3 regions of the Embleya sp. NPDC050493 genome follow, and region 1 is predicted to be linked to each of the others. Evidence: riboswitches for the same ligand, from Rfam matches in the RefSeq annotation. Region 1 holds a riboswitch; each other region holds the start of a gene.
What was found. A riboswitch is a leader RNA that binds a small molecule or an ion and turns the genes downstream of it on or off. The one in region 1 is predicted to bind cyclic di-AMP.
Positions count from the first base shown of each region.

Region 1 (5,010 bases):
CGGGCCGGGCGAAGTCGTCCAGACGCACCACGGGCGCACCCCCGAGCCGTACGGCGAGCGCATCGGCGAGCGTGGTCTTGCCCGAGCCACCGATGCCGTCCACCGCCACCAGCCGGGTGCCGCCGACCGACGGCGGCAGCACGACGGCACGCGCGGCGAGTCGAGCGGCCGTCGCGTCCCAGGGCGGATCCGGCCGTTCGATGGACACCGCCGCAGCCTACCCACCGAGCCGCCGCGGACGCCCCGCGCGGCCGGCCGCGACGCCGGGCGCACGTCGTCGTCCCGGCCGCCGACCGCACCGCCCCGGACACCCCCGGATCCCGCACTAGTACATTTGTACTTGTACACCTGTACCACTACGTCTTCACCACTCGGAGGGAGAGGCCCGTGGCCTGGCTGTTCCTGGGACTGGCGATCTCGTGCGAGGTGATCGCGACCAGCCTGCTCAAGAGCACCGACGGGTTCACCCGGCTGTGGCCGACCGTGACGTGTCTGGCCGGATATGCCGGGGCCTTCTACCTGTTGACGCTGTCGTTGCGACAGTTGCAGGTTGGCACGGCCTACGCGATCTGGTCCGGGCTCGGGACCGTGGCGATCGCGCTGGTCGGGGCGGTGTTCCTGAACGAGCCGGTGACGCTGCTCAAGGCGTTCGGGATGGCGCTGGTGATCGCCGGCGTGGTGGTGCTGAACCTGGGCGGTGCGCATTGAGCGGGACCCGCGATCCCGAGGGGCGGCGGCTGCGGATCCTGCGTGGTGCGTGCGAGGTGATCGCCGAGGTGGGCGTGGGCAACACGACGCATCGCCTGGTCGCGTCCCGGGCCGGCGTCCCGCTGGGGGCGACCACGTACTACTTCGCGACGCTCGACGACCTGGTCGGCGCGGCGCTCGCGCACGCGTCGGCGGAGACGGTGGCGCTGCTGGAGGAGTGGGTGCGGCGGGCCCACGACGCCGAGGACCTGCCGGGGGTACTCACGGCGCTCACCGCCGAATACCTCGCGGACCGCCCGCGCGCGCTGGTCGAGTACGAGTTGTACCTGGCGGCGGCCCGCAGCCCGCAACTGCGCGGTTTCGCGGTGGCGTGGGTCGAGGGGGTCGGCGACTTCCTCGCCGGCCGGGTCGGGCGGCGGGCGGCGGCAGCGGCGCTGGCGGTCCTGGACGGCACGATGTTGCAGGTGCTCACGCTGGGCACGGCCCTGGACGAGGAGCAACTGCGCTGGTCGCTGGACCGGGTCATGGGGGCGGCCGCGCCGTAGCGGGGCGGGGGGCGCGGTGCGGTAGGGTCGACGACAGCGAAGGGGAGTAGCCCCGCGAACCGGTCGTCGACATGCTGGAGTCCTCGGACTCCCGGTGGCCGGGCCCGTGCTCGATGCGGGCGGGCGAGACCTTCGGCCAGGTATCGACGCATCCGCGTTCTTCGCGGGTGCACCCGTCGTGCCGGGCCGAGTGGTCCTCCGGTCGCCGAGCGGCGCCTTCGTGAAGACCCGGAGGCTCGGCTCTCGCAGAAAGCCACCCGGATGCACCTCGACCCTCTGGCGATCCTGACCGCCTTCGGGCTCATCTTCCTCGCCGAACTCCCGGACAAGACGATGTTCGCATCGCTGGCCATGGGCACCCGCATGCGGCCGCTGTTCGTCTGGTTCGGCACCTCGACCGCGTTCGTCGTGCACGTCGCCATCGCCGTCGGCGCGGGCGGACTGCTGGGCCTGCTCCCCGGCTGGATCGTCGAACTCGTCTCCGCCGCCCTGTTCGGCTTCGGCGCCTTCATGCTGCTGCGCGGCGGGGCCGGCGACGACGACGAGGACACCGCGGGCAAGACCGTGACCGGTTTTTGGCCGGTCTTCTCGACCGCGTTCACGGCCGTGTTCATCAGCGAATGGGGCGACCTGACCCAGATCACCACCGCCAACCTGGCGGCCACCAACGGCACCTGGTCCACCGCGATCGGCTCGGCCGCGGCGCTGATGTCGGTCTCCGCACTGGCCCTACTGGCGGGGCGATTCATCGCCAAGCGGGTCCCCCTCCGGACGGTGCAGCGGATCGGCGGCGTGTGCATGCTCGGGCTGGCGATCTGGTCGGTGGTGCAGGTGTTCACGGGCTGACCTGACCCGGGCGGCCCGGGTGGCGGATGCCCGCCGGCTGCTCGTCGGGTGCTCGTTGGATGCTCGGCCGGTGCCCGGCGAGTGCGGGAGCCGCGGGCGTCGCGGGGACGGGCGTCGCGGAGGCGGGAGCCGCAAGGGCGGTTTTCCGCCGTGCCGCTCGGGCACCCGCGTCCCATGGTGAAAATCGGCTACACGATGATGACCGAACAGGCCGGACCCAAGGATCTCGTCGAGCACGTGGTGCACGCGGAGCGGGTCGGCTTCGACTTCTCGGTGACCTCGGACCACTACTTCCCGTGGCTGGATGCGCAGGGCCACGCGCCGTACGCCTGGAGCGTGCTGGGCGCGGCGGCCCAGGCCACGTCGCGGATCCCGTTGATGACGTACGTGACGTGTCCGACGATGCGCTACCACCCGGCGGTGGTGGCGCAGAAGGCCGCCACCGTGCAGTTGTTGTCGGACGGGCGCTTCCGGCTGGGACTCGGCTCCGGCGAGAACCTGAACGAGCACGTGATCGGCGGCGGGTGGCCGGCCGCGGACGTACGGCAGGAGATGCTCGGCGAGGCGGTGGAGATCATCCGGGCCCTGTTCGCGGGCGGCTATGTCGATCATCACGGCACACACTTCGACGTCGAGTCCGCCAAGTTGTGGGACCTGCCGGATCGACCGCCGCCGATCGGCATCGCGGTCTCCGGCGCGCAGAGCTGCGCACTGGCCGGGCAACTGGCCGACCTGGTCATCGCGACCGAGCCCAAGGGTGAGCTGTTGGCCGAATTCGATCGGCACGGCGGCGCGGGCAAGCCCCGGGTGGGCCAGCTGCCGGTGAGCTACGACCCCGACCGGGACGCCGCGATCGCCCGGGCGCACGAGCAGTTCCGCTGGTTCGGGGGCGGGTGGAAGGTCAACTCCGAGCTTCCGGGCACCGCCGGCTTCGCGGGCGCCACGCAGTTCGTCCGGCCGGAGGACGTGGCCGAGTCGATTCCGTGCGGCGACGACGTGGGCGCCTTCGTCGACGCGGTGCGCCCGTACGTGGAGGCGGGGTTCACCGAGGTGGCGCTCGTCCAGATCGGCGGCGAGACGCAGCACGCCTTCCTGGACTGGGCTCAGGACAAGCTCTTGGCGGCACTGCGGGAGTTGTGACGGGTTGGGACTGCGGAAGCGGAGCGGAGCGGGGGCGCGAGGTCGGCGCCCCCGCTTCGTGGTTTCGGCTCCGGCTCGCGTCGCGAGTGCGGTTGCGGTTGCGGTCCGCCGTAGTGGGGAGGTAGGTCGGGCCCGATCGGCATCGGCGCATCGGCGCGGGTCGGCATCGCATCCATCGCGCGGGTCGGCGATCGACGATCGGCGGACGCGCGCGGTGAGTGGGTAGGTGGGGCGGGCGGGGCGGATGGGGTGGCGGGGCGGATCGTTCGATCGCCGGCATGTCCGGCATGTCCCCTCGATCGAACCGTCCGAAATGTGATGTAGGCCGCATGGATAAATCGGACATAAATTACTAAGCCGACTTCGTGTGGTAATTCATTTCCCGCGTCCCGGCATGAATTTCGACTATTTTCCGTGACCGGACGATCACGCCACTCTCCGAGATATCCCCTCGTCATCACCGGTACGTCGCGCCGGGTCCGGGTGAGATGTCGCCTTTATTCCGCCTTTACGCCGGAGGCGAAGTCGGCGTTTCGGTTGTGATCCGGCATCGGCATTGCCTACCTTTCTCGCCGATTCACCTTTCGGGTGAACCCTGTCGCCGGTACGCCGAATCCCGTCGCCGGCAGCGGGAGGTCTACATCGAAGAATCCGACGGGAGCGGGGGAACCAGGTGGATCGCCGTGGCCGGGATCGTTCCGGTGACGGCTAGGGGTGAAGTCGCGTCTGCGCGACCGGGCTGCTCCAGTCCGAATCCGACAGCTCACCTCGTAGGCGACAGGAGAGGACCCCATTTCATGCTGTCCGCAAACGCTCGCCACCGCGCCGCTCGCCCCGCCAACGTCCGCCGCTTCGTCGCGGCGGTGGGCATCGCCGGCATGGGTGTCGTGATCCCGGTCGCCACTGCCGGTACGGCTCAGGCACAAGCCCCCTCCACCTCCGAGCAGCCCACCTCCGGCGCCTCCGCCGTGCTGTCGGCGGCCCCGACCGCCGCGGTCGAGAGCGCTCCGGTCCAGGCCGCGCCCGCCGCGCAGGAAACCGCCGTCCCCGCCGACAAGGCCGGCTACGTGGTCAAGGCCGGCGACACGCTGTTCGGGCTCGCCCAGGCCAACCAGGTCACCGGCGGCTGGCAGAGCCTGTACGAGCTCAACCGCGACGTGCTCCTGTCCGGCCCGGACCTTATCCAGATCGGCCAGACCCTCCGGCTGACCGGCGCGGCGCCCGTGCTGTCCAAGGCCGCTCCGGCCCAGCCGAGCGTCAAGGTGCAGCCGAAGACCACCGTCACCCCCGGCAAGACCACCACCAAGCCGGCGAGCAAGCCGTCGGCCGGGGTGTCGGTCAAGCCCGCCGCCAAGGCCCCCGCCAAGCCCGCCACCGGCGGCTCGAAGGGCAACCAGGCGCCGACCGGCGGCTCGTCCACCGCGTCGAGCAGCAAGGCCGCCCAGGCCGTGGCCTTCGCCAAGGCGCAGATCGGCAAGCCGTACGTGTACGGCGCCACCGGCCCGAACGCGTACGACTGCTCGGGCCTGGTCCAGGCCGCGTACAAGTCCGCGGGCATCTCGCTGCCGCGCGTGACCAACGACCAGTTCGCCGCCGACCCGCACGTGTCGGTCGCCAACCTGCAGCCCGGCGACCTGGTGTTCTTCTACTCGGGCATCAGCCACGTCGGCATCTACATCGGCGACGGCAAGATGGTGCACGCCGCCAACCCGCGCAAGCCGGTCGAGATCGCCTCGATCAGCACCATGCCGATCGCCGGCGCCACCCGCCC
Region 1 is NZ_JBITHP010000024.1:544-5,553, reverse strand. It holds gene ACIBM5_RS34485 (uridine kinase) at 1-208, opposite strand, end outside; gene ACIBM5_RS34480 (multidrug efflux SMR transporter) at 388-708, shown strand; gene ACIBM5_RS34475 (TetR/AcrR family transcriptional regulator) at 705-1,253, shown strand; gene ACIBM5_RS34470 (TMEM165/GDT1 family protein) at 1,515-2,099, shown strand; gene ACIBM5_RS34465 (LLM class F420-dependent oxidoreductase) at 2,274-3,239, shown strand; cyclic di-AMP (ydaO/yuaA leader) riboswitch at 3,873-4,030, shown strand; gene ACIBM5_RS34460 (NlpC/P60 family protein) at 4,037-5,010, shown strand, end outside.

Region 2 (5,010 bases), on a different contig from region 1:
GAGCTGCGGGCCGGGCTCGCGGGCAGCTCCGTCGAGGTGCACGAGGCGGCGACGGACATCAATGATCCGAAGTTCGCCACGGCGGCGGCGGATCGACTGCACGAGATGATCACGAAGGGACGCGTGGACTGAGATGAACGGACGCGAGGCGCGGGGCCGACTGCACAGGACGGTCGAGCAGGGCGGCGTCGTGATCGGCGCGGGCGCGGGCACGGGACTGTCGGCCAAGTGCGCCGAGGCCGGCGGCGTGGACCTGATCATCATCTACAACTCGGGCCGCTACCGGATGGCCGGTCGGGGTTCGCTCGCCGGACTGCTGCCCTACGGCGACGCCAACGCGATCGTGGTCGAGATGGCGGGCGAGGTGCTGCCGGTGGTCCAGGGCACCCCGGTCCTGGCGGGCGTGTGCGGCACCGATCCGTTCCGGATCATGCCGCACTTCCTGGACCAGCTCGCCGCGATGGGCTTCGCCGGTGTGCAGAACTTCCCCACGGTCGGCCTGTTCGACGGCGTCTTCCGGCAGAACCTGGAGGAGACCGGGATGGGCTACGAGCTGGAGGTGGAGATGATCCGGCTGGCCGCCGAGCGCGGTCTGCTCACCGCCCCCTACGTCTTCGACCCCGAGCAGGCCCGCGCGATGGCCGCGGCGGGCGCCGACATCCTGGTCCCGCACCTGGGCCTGACCACCAAGGGCAGCATCGGCGCGACCACCGCGGTCACGCTCGACCAGGCGGTGGAGCGGGTGCAGCAGATGCGCGACGCGGCGGCGGAGGTGAACCCCGACGTGCTGGTGCTGTGCCACGGCGGGCCGATCGCCGAACCCGAGGACGCCGCGTACGTGCTGGCCCACACCACCGGCGTGGTGGGCTTCTTCGGCGCCTCCAGCATGGAACGGCTGCCCACCGAGGTGGCCATCACCGACCAGGCGCGGGCGTTCAAGAACATCGCCCTTCGGTAGCGCACCGCGCCGGACCCATCCGGGCACCACACGCCGGACGCACAGGCACCAACGGCAGGACGCACATCCACCACACGACCGTGAGGAGTCGGCGTGTACAAGCTGACCGTGCTGTATGGCCACCCCGAGGACCCGGCGGCGTTCGACGCCTATTACTGGGAGAAGCACGTGCCGCTCGCCCGCACCATGCCCGGGCTCACCGGCTGGACCATCGGCAAATGCGAACCGGACCCGTCCGGCGCGCAGCCGCCCTATTACCTGGTGGTCGGCCTGTACGCGCCGTCTCGCGCGGGTATCGAGGCGACCCTGGATTCGCCGGAGGGGCGGGCCACGGTGGCCGATGTCGCCAATTTCGCGACCGGCGGTGCGACGTTCCTCTGGGACGAGGAACGGGTAGTCGTACCTGTGGAGCTGCCCGCGACGGAATAGCTCGTCGCTGAAGCACGGGTGACCACGCGGCCGCGCACCGTCGACGCCGGCACCGTGACCTGCAGGGATGGCGACAAATCGGGCAAATCAGTGTTATTCCTCCCTATGGGGGACCTCACAAATCACCCGAAATGTTTGCCAACCCGGCGGAGCGGTGCGTAGCTTCGTGGTTGTTCGCACAAGCGGACTCCCCGGGCGGTACGCCGAATCCTGCCGCCGCCCGAGGGATGCAGTCGATATCGACTGGCGGCAGGAGCGGGGGAACCGAGTAAGTGCCGGCATCGGCCATGTCGATGTCTGGGGTGAAGCCATGCCTGTTCCAGGCGAGGCCGGGCCAATCGTCCGAACCCGACAGCTAACTTCGCAGGCGCCCGACGAGGTAATCAATGACCTTCCGTGCCATCACCGCTCCCGTTCGCTCGCTCTCTCGTGGCCGTCGCGCCGGCATCGCCGTCGCCGCCGGTGCGGGTCTCGTCCTCCCCCTCGTGGGCATGGCGGGCAGCGCGAACGCCGCGTCCTCGTCCACGTGGGACGCGGTCGCGCAGTGTGAGAGCACCGGCAACTGGAGCATCAACACGGGCAACGGCTTCTCCGGCGGTCTGCAGTTCACCCCGAGCACCTGGAACGCGTTCGGCGGCAGCCAGTACGCCTCCAGCGCCGCGCAGGCGACCAAGGACCAGCAGATCGCGGTCGCCGAGCGGGTCCTGGCGAGCCAGGGTCCGGGCGCCTGGCCGGTCTGCTCGCAGAAGGCCGGTCTGGGCAAGGGCGGCAACGCCTCCGCCACGGCCGACTCGTCGACCACCGGCAAGACCAAGAGCAAGGTCGAGCCGAAGGCCGCACCCAAGGCCGAGTCCGTGACCGAGAACGCGCCGAAGACCTCCGACGGCAACGCGCCGAAGGTCCGGGTGCAGCCGAAGCAGGACGCGCCGAAGTCGGCCGCGACCAAGCAGGCGTCGGGCTCCGGCACCTACACCGTCAAGGCCGGTGACACGCTGTCCGAGGTCGCCGCCAAGCTCGGCGTCAAGGGTGGCTACAAGGCCCTGTACGCCGCCAACGCGGGCGTCATCGGGGGCAACCCGAACGTGATCGGCGTGGGCACCCAGCTCGCCATCTGATCCAGCGTCACGACGTAGGCCCCGCCGAGTACTTCGGCGGGGCCTACGCCCGTGTCGCGACCGGCGTCGGGGCGGCGGGACCGGGGTCGGTCGGCGGGCCGCCGGCATGGTGCCGCGCGCATGGTGCCGCGGGCATCGGGCCAGGGACATCGGGCCGAGACATACGGGATCGCCGGATCGGGCAGTGGGAGTGGAGGCGGATCCGGGGCATCGCCGGACCGACTGTTCCACCAAGCGGAATCAGCATTCCGTTCAGCACGGCAGACCGTAGGGAACCGGCGGATCGACGGTCGATGGCCACGGGCGTGGCCGGCCGGGACGGCCGAATCTCGTGTCCTCCGGCAGGTGCGGGTCCTCGATTTCACGGGTGTGCCGATTCGGGCACCGAGATCCAGGTCTTAATCTCAACTTATTCGGGCAAAACGTACCCACGACGATAAGATTGCGTTCGAAAGGGCCTTGCGGCGTTAAAATCTTTTGACATAGGTTCGCCTGACCGTGGTTCCTGCTTTCTCCTGAGAGGGTTCCATGTCGAACATGACCCGCGTAGCCGTCCGTACCGCCGTTGATCACCCGCTGTGGCTCGAACTCAAACGATCCGTCGCCGACCTGCGTCCGTTGCAGGCCAAGGACGGTTCGATCGAGCCATCGGGGCATGCGTCCGCCCGGGCGCTGGTCGCCGAGATCACCTCCTCGATCACCGGGCTCGCTCCGCTGTTCCCGCACGACGAGGCGTACCTCGACGCGGTCGTGGCCGATTTTCGGCGTTGGTCCGCGGAGGACTTCGGCCGTCCCGACTTCCTCGACTCGCTCGTCGCGTTCCGCCCGGAACAGGATCGGCGCGACGGCCTGGAGCACCTCGTGGTGTTCCCGATGACCACCCAGAACGGCAACCCGACCCGCAATGTCGAGGCCGTGCTGCTGCGCGTGGTGTGGCCCCAGTGGCTGGCCGACCTGGAGGCCGGGCGCTACGACAACGCGATGTTCGTGCCGATCGCGTTCGTCGACTTCACCGACGGCTACGACACCGACTCGGCGGTGCTCTTCCCGGAGACCGTGGCCGTGCGCGAGGTGCCCACGTACACGTGGGGCGGCATCTTCTGCGACCGCGAGGCGGCCCGCTTCCGCCGGGTGGCAACCGCCGCATCGCAGACGCTCGGCCTGGAACTTCCGCAGGATGCCGTGGACTTGGTGGAGAGCCAGCAGCTCGCCCAGGACGCGTTCGTGTTGTGGGACCTGATCCACGACCGCAGCCACATGCGCGGTCCCATGCCGTTCGACCCGTTCATGATCAAGCAGCGGATGCCGTTCTGGATGTACGCGCTGGAGGAGCTGCGGTGCGACCTGACCGCGTTCCGCGAGGCGGTCACGCTGGCCGCCGAGGGCGTCTCGACCGCGCGTCGGGTGCAGTTCGCGGTCATCTTCGACCGGCTGTTCCGCTTCCCGGTCACCGGTGGCCGGGTGCGCAACTACGACGGCCTGGGCGGGCAGCTGCTGTTCGCCTACCTGCACCGCGCGGGTGTGGTCGAGTGGGCGGACAACCGGCTCACCGTGGACTGGGACCGGATCACCGACGCGGTGCTCGGGCTCTACGACGAGGTGGACCGGCTCTACCGCGCGGGTGTGGATCGTTCGAAGGTCGGCCACTGGCTGGCCGGCTACGCGCTGGTCGCCGCGTACGTGCCGCCGCACCCCGGTTCGGTGTGGGCCAAGGGGCCCGGTGCGCTGCCGATGGACGGGCCGCCGAAGGCGCTCGTGGATGCGGTGCTGCCGGACGAGTTCCCGCTGAGCATGTTCTACGAGGCGCTCAACCGGCGACTGCGCGACGTGATCGCCTCGACCAAGGGAATCACCGCGGACAGCCCGGTGCAGGGCCTCGCGGAGAACCCGACGGAGCGGGCGGCCGCGGCGTCGTGACCGGTACGGCGCACCCGGCTCCGGCGCGGGTGCGCGCACGACGTCGCGGGGCCCGCGGAGCGGGCACGGCGAGTTTCGGCAAGGGTGAGGCGAACAGCACGGTGAACGAGGAGTCGGTGTGATGAACGGTCTCGACGGTGCGGTGATCGCGGTCGCGGGCGCGGGTGGGCCGACCGGGCGCGCGGTGCTCGCGCGGCTGGCCCGGGCCGGTGCGCACGTGTACGGCGCGGATGCGGACGCCGGGCGGTTGCAGGAGAGCGTGGACGCCGCGCCCGGTACACACGGCGCGGTGGTGGACCTGCTCGACGCGGCCGCCACCCGGCGGTGGGCGGCGGACGTCGAGCATGAGCACGGGCGCGTGGACGGGCTCGTGCACCTGGTCGGCGGGTGGCGCGGGGGCAAGAAGTTCGGCGACAACTCGCTCGACGACTGGGCCTTCCTGCACGACCTGCTCGTGCGTACCGTGCAGCACACCAGCCTGGCCTTCCACGAGGCGCTCGCCCGCAGTCCGCGCGGGCGGTTCGTGTTGATCTCCGCCGCGGCGGCCGGGCAGCCGACCCAGGGCAACGCCGGTTACGCGGCGGCCAAGGC
Region 2 is NZ_JBITHP010000006.1:371,128-376,137, forward strand. It holds gene ACIBM5_RS15765 (Tm-1-like ATP-binding domain-containing protein) at 1-132, shown strand, start outside; gene ACIBM5_RS15770 (phosphoenolpyruvate hydrolase family protein) at 134-958, shown strand; gene ACIBM5_RS15775 (EthD family reductase) at 1,052-1,387, shown strand; cyclic di-AMP (ydaO/yuaA leader) riboswitch at 1,582-1,773, shown strand; gene ACIBM5_RS15780 (transglycosylase family protein) at 1,774-2,502, shown strand; gene ACIBM5_RS15785 (DUF6421 family protein) at 3,031-4,419, shown strand; gene ACIBM5_RS15790 (SDR family NAD(P)-dependent oxidoreductase) at 4,541-5,010, shown strand, end outside.
Region 2: linked by a shared signal. The riboswitch ahead of ACIBM5_RS15780 (transglycosylase family protein) and the one ahead of ACIBM5_RS34460 (NlpC/P60 family protein) in region 1 are both predicted to bind cyclic di-AMP.

Region 3 (5,010 bases), on a different contig from region 1:
GCCCGAGTCCAGGTAGGTGAAGAACAAGGCGACCCCCATGACGGCGACCACGGTGGCTGCCGACGCCCCGTAGTCGAACTTCCCGGAGAGGATTCGGCGCAACATCGGCTGCTCCTCCCCGCGGGCCGGGATCAACAGCCAGCCCAGGCTGTACACCAGTACGCCCACCCCGCCGAAGAGCGAGAGCACCGCGAACACGATGCGGAAGATCACGGGGTCGAGGCCGAAGTGTTCGCCGAGGCCACCGCACACGCCCGAGACCATCCGGTCCTCGGTGCTGCGCAGCAGTGGGGGGCGAATCGTCGTCGTGGGCGCCGCGGACGACCCCGCAGGGCCGCCCGGGGCGCCGCCGGCCCGGTCGCCGGCCGAGATACCGGGTTTCGTGTCGTCGTTCATGGGTCCATCGTGGCGCCCGCGGAGCCCGCTTCCCATCGGGCTCCGCCCTGGCGCACCCCTGGTTCGACCCTGAGGACGAATCAGGGTCGGGCCCTGATGCGTACGCTCTTGCCGGCGTGTGACGATCGGTCGTGTGACCGCCGTTTACCCCCCGCCCGCCGCGCCCGTCCGGCCCGCGCCACCGACTCCCCGGCTCCGCCGCGCCTCCTCCCACCGGCTCGCCGGCGGCGTCGCGCGCGGCCTCGCCGAACACCTCGGCGTCGAGGTGCTGCTGCTGCGGATCGCCTTCGTCGCGCTGGCCTTCTTCGCGGGAATGGGGATCGCGCTCTACGCGGCGTTCTGGGTCTTCGTACCGCAGGGCGGGGCGGCCCCGGCCGTGCGCGAACGCGGGCGGGAGCGGCACCAGGCGCTCGCGATGATCATCGTGCTGATCGCGGCGACCATGCTCACCGGCGTGGGCGCGACCACGAGCGGGACCAAGGTCGGCGACTGGATCTGGCCGCTGCTGGTGGCCGGCCCCGGCGTGATCCTCTTGTGGCGCCAGGCCGACGAGTCGCAGCGCAACCGGTGGTTCTCGCTCGACGGCCGCAGCCGGGTGGCCGGCGCGCTGCGCACCGTCGTCGGCGCCGTGCTGGTACTGGCCGGCCTGGTGTTCTTCTCGTTCGGCCGGGGCGGCATCGGCGACGCGCTGGCCGCGATGCGCGGGGCCGGGCTGCTCCTGGTCGGCCTGCTGGTCATCTTCGGCCCGTATCTGCTCCGGCAGACCCGCGAACTGGGCGTCGAGCGCCGGGCCCGGATCCGGGCCCAGGAGCGGGCCGAGGTGGCCGCGCACGTGCACGACTCGGTGCTGCACACGCTGACCCTGATCCAGCGCCAGGTCGAGGACCCGCGCGAGGTGGCCCGGTTGGCCCGCGCCCAGGAGCGCGAGTTGCGCGCGTGGTTGTACCGCCCCGACGGCGAGGAGCCGGACCGCACCTTCGCCGCCGCGCTGCGCTCGACCGCGGCCGAGGTCGAGGACGCGCACGGGGTGTCGATCGAGGTGGTGTGCGTGGGCGATTGCCCGGTGGACGACAAGCTGGCCGCGCTGGTGGCCGCCGCCCGCGAGGCGATGGTCAATGCGGCGAAGTACGCGGGCGGAGCGGCGATCGCGGTGTTCGGCGAGGCCGACGAGGACACGGTCACGGTCTTCGTGCGCGACCGCGGACCCGGTTTCGACCCGGAGACGGTGCCCGCCGACCGGCTGGGTGTGCGAGAGTCCGTGATCGGGCGCATGCGCCGCAACGGGGGCGCCGCGCACATCCGCAGCGAACCCGGTGAGGGCACCGAGGTCGAGCTGGAGATGCGCCGCGCCGACGCCGGCCGGGCCGCTGTGGGAAGGACGAACACGTGAACGCCACCGAGAGCAGCACGGAGTACCCCGAGGGGACGGCCGCCCGTACCCGGGTGGTCCTGGTCGACGACCACCGGATGTTCCGGACCGGCGTGCGCGCCGAGATCGGCGAGGCGGTCGAGGTGGTCGGCGAGGCCGACGACGTCGCGAGCGCGGTGGCGGTGGTCACCGAGACCCGCCCCGAGGTGGTGCTCCTGGACGTGCACCTGCCCGGTGGCGGCGGGGTCGAGGTGCTGCGCCGGTGCGCGTCGCTGATCCCGGCCGTGCGCTTCCTCGCGTTGTCGGTGTCGGACGCCGCCGAGGACGTGATCGGGGTGATCCGCGGCGGGGCCCGGGGCTACGTGACCAAGTCGATCACCGGCGACGAGCTGATCCGGGCGATCGGCCGGGTCGGCGAGGGCGACGCGGTGTTCTCGCCGCGCCTGGCGGGCTTCGTGCTGGACGCGTTCGCGGCCACCGACGTGCCACCGATCGACGAGGATCTGGATCGACTCACCCAGCGCGAGCGCGAGGTGCTGCGGCTGATCGCACGCGGCTACGCGTACAAGGAGATCGCCCGGCGCCTGGTCATCTCGGTCAAGACCGTGGAGACCCATGTGTCCGCCGTACTACGCAAGTTGCAGTTGTCCAACCGGCACGAGCTGACCCGCTGGGCGACCGACCGGCGACTGGTCTGACCCCGGCGCACGCGGAGCACGAAAAACGCCGGCGTCCTCCCCCGGAACGGGTCCGGGGGAGGGCGCCGGCGAGGTCTCTACGCGCGACCGACGGGTCTAACCGGGTCGAACCGCCGCGTAGAACGGCATCGAGCCCACCGGTGCGTAGGTCACGTTCTTGCCCGGCCGCGGGGCGTGCACGATCTGCCCGCCGCCGACGTAGATGCCCACGTGCGAGTTGTCCGGGTAGTAGAACACCAGGTCGCCCGGCTGGAGCGCGTCCTTGGAGATCCGCGGACCGTCGTTGACCTGGGTCCAGGTGGTCCGGGTCAGGCTGACGTTCGCGGCCTTCCACGACGCCTGGGTCAGCCCGGAGCAGTCGTAGGAGTCGGGGCCCACGGCCCGGGGCGAGTACGGCTTGCCGATCTGGGCCTTCGCGAACGCGACCGCGGCCGCCGCCCGACCGGACACGGGGACATTGGTCGCCGGCGGCGGTGTGTCCGGCTTGTCCCGCGAGCTGCGGTCGTTGCCGGCGCGCGTCGTGTCCGTGCTGCCCGCATTACCCGGGTTACCCGTATTGCCCACGTGCTCGTCGGAGTCGAGCACTTCCTTCTTCTGCTGCTCGGTGAGCGTGTTCAGCAGCCGCTGGGCCTCGGCGAGCTTGGCCTGGATCTCGGTCTTGTTCTTGTTCAGCTCGGTCCGCAGCTTCTCCAGCTCGGCCAGCTGCGAGGAGGCCTCGGTGCGGTCCTGCTGGAGAACCCGGGCCTGCGCCGCGATCTGCTTCAGCTTGGCGGCCTGCTGACCGTCGAGCTGGGACATCATCTGCGACTTCTGCAGGAAGCCCTCGGGGTCGCCGCTGAGCGCCAGCGACAATGACGGCGGCAGACCGCCGCTGCGGTACTGGTTCGCCGCCAGGACACCGATCTGATCACGCAGAGCGTTCAGCGCGGTTTGTTCCTCGGTGATCCGGGCCTGCGTCTGGTTCGCGGTGCCCTGCTGCTTGGTGATCTGCTCCTCGACGCCGTTGGCGGCGTCGGTGGCCTTGATCACGTCACTGTGCAGCCGGTTGACGCGTTCCTTGGTCTGCTGGAACGACTGCGCGGGATCCGCGCTCGCGGTGCCGGCAAAGGTCATCACGCCGGTCATCGTCGCGGCGGCCGTGACCACGGTCGCTGCGGTACGCACGGCGGTGCGCGGCTTGGGCTTGCGGTGCTGCCCGGGTCGACGTTGGGACGCCACTGGTGGCGAGTCTCCTTCCTCGGCCGCCTACCGGGTTAGCTGACGGGTTCGGGCGGAAGAAGGCGCCCTACGGTGCCGAGGCACCGATTCACCCCAGGGACTGCGAGGGTCCCCGGTTCCGGCTTCCCATCACGATGACTGTGGTCACCCACTGTCACCGAAATGCGTCCCCGAATTCGGCGGTGGCGATCGTGTCGACCGGGTGGCCGACGTCGAGCCGATCGCCTGTCGCAGAACACTAGTCACAGAAGTATCACGATCATCACCACCAACCTTCGCATTGCCAAACCTTTACCAATCTCGCCGTTTCCTTCTCCGTGTATCAAGGGATAAGGCGCCTGGATTCCCGAAAGTCGATCTTGGACCGGTTTGGCGACTGTTGATCGCTTATAGCCCGCCGGAGAGTAATCGACCCGTGCCGGCTAGGCTGCCGGGCAACAATCGCGGCTTCCCGGTGCCGCGCGACGGTCGACGAGGAGTTGTACGACGTGGACGTTCTGCGGCAGATCCTGCTGGTCCTGCACATCGTGGGTATCGCGTCCCTGCTCGGCGGCTTCCTCACCCAGATGTCCGCGCTGCGCACCGGCGACGGGCGGATCGTGCCCGCGATGACGCACGGCGCGCTGACCATGCTGGTCACCGGCCTGGCCCTGGTCGGCGTGGTCCAGGCGGGTCTGGACGAGGACGTGGACAACGCCAAGATCGGCACCAAGCTGGTCATTCTGCTGGCCATCCTGCTGCTGGTCTGGGGCAACCGCGCCGCGGACCGGGTGTCCTCCAAGGTGCTCGTCGCGATCGGACTGCTGACCGTGGCGAACATCGCCATCGCGGTCATGTGGACCTGAGACCCCGCCGACAACTCCGCCCACCGCCGGCCCGAGCCGAACCGCCCGGGCGAGCGACGCAGGTCGGCGGTCCGAGCGACGCCGCACCCGGTACACACGACGGCGCCCTCCACGCGGAACGAATCCGCGGGAGGGCGCCGTCGAGGTTTTTCGGGCGACCGGTGGATTTACCCGGGTCGAATCGCCGCGTAGAACGGCATCGAGTCGAGCGGCGCCTCGGTCACGGTCTTGCCGGGACGCGGGGCGTGGATGATCTTGCCGCCGCCGATGTAGAGGCCCACGTGCCGGTTGTCCGAGTAGAAGAACACCAGGTCGCCCGGCTGGAGCGAACCCTTGGCGACGCGCGGACCGTCGTTGACCTGGGTCCAGGTGGTCCGGGACAGCCTGACGCCCGCGGCCTTCCACGACGCCTGGGTCAGCCCCGAGCAGTCGTAGGAGCTGGGCCCCTCGGCGCCCGACACGTACGCCTTGCCGATCTGGGCCC
Region 3 is NZ_JBITHP010000016.1:197,679-202,688, reverse strand. It holds gene ACIBM5_RS28470 (PspC domain-containing protein) at 1-396, opposite strand, end outside; gene ACIBM5_RS28465 (PspC domain-containing protein) at 530-1,786, shown strand; gene ACIBM5_RS28460 (LuxR C-terminal-related transcriptional regulator) at 1,783-2,463, shown strand; gene ACIBM5_RS28455 (NlpC/P60 family protein) at 2,560-3,681, opposite strand; cyclic di-AMP (ydaO/yuaA leader) riboswitch at 3,691-3,871, opposite strand; gene ACIBM5_RS28450 (hypothetical protein) at 4,170-4,526, shown strand; gene ACIBM5_RS28445 (NlpC/P60 family protein) at 4,694-5,010, opposite strand, start outside.
Region 3: linked by a shared signal. The riboswitch ahead of ACIBM5_RS28455 (NlpC/P60 family protein) and the one ahead of ACIBM5_RS34460 (NlpC/P60 family protein) in region 1 are both predicted to bind cyclic di-AMP.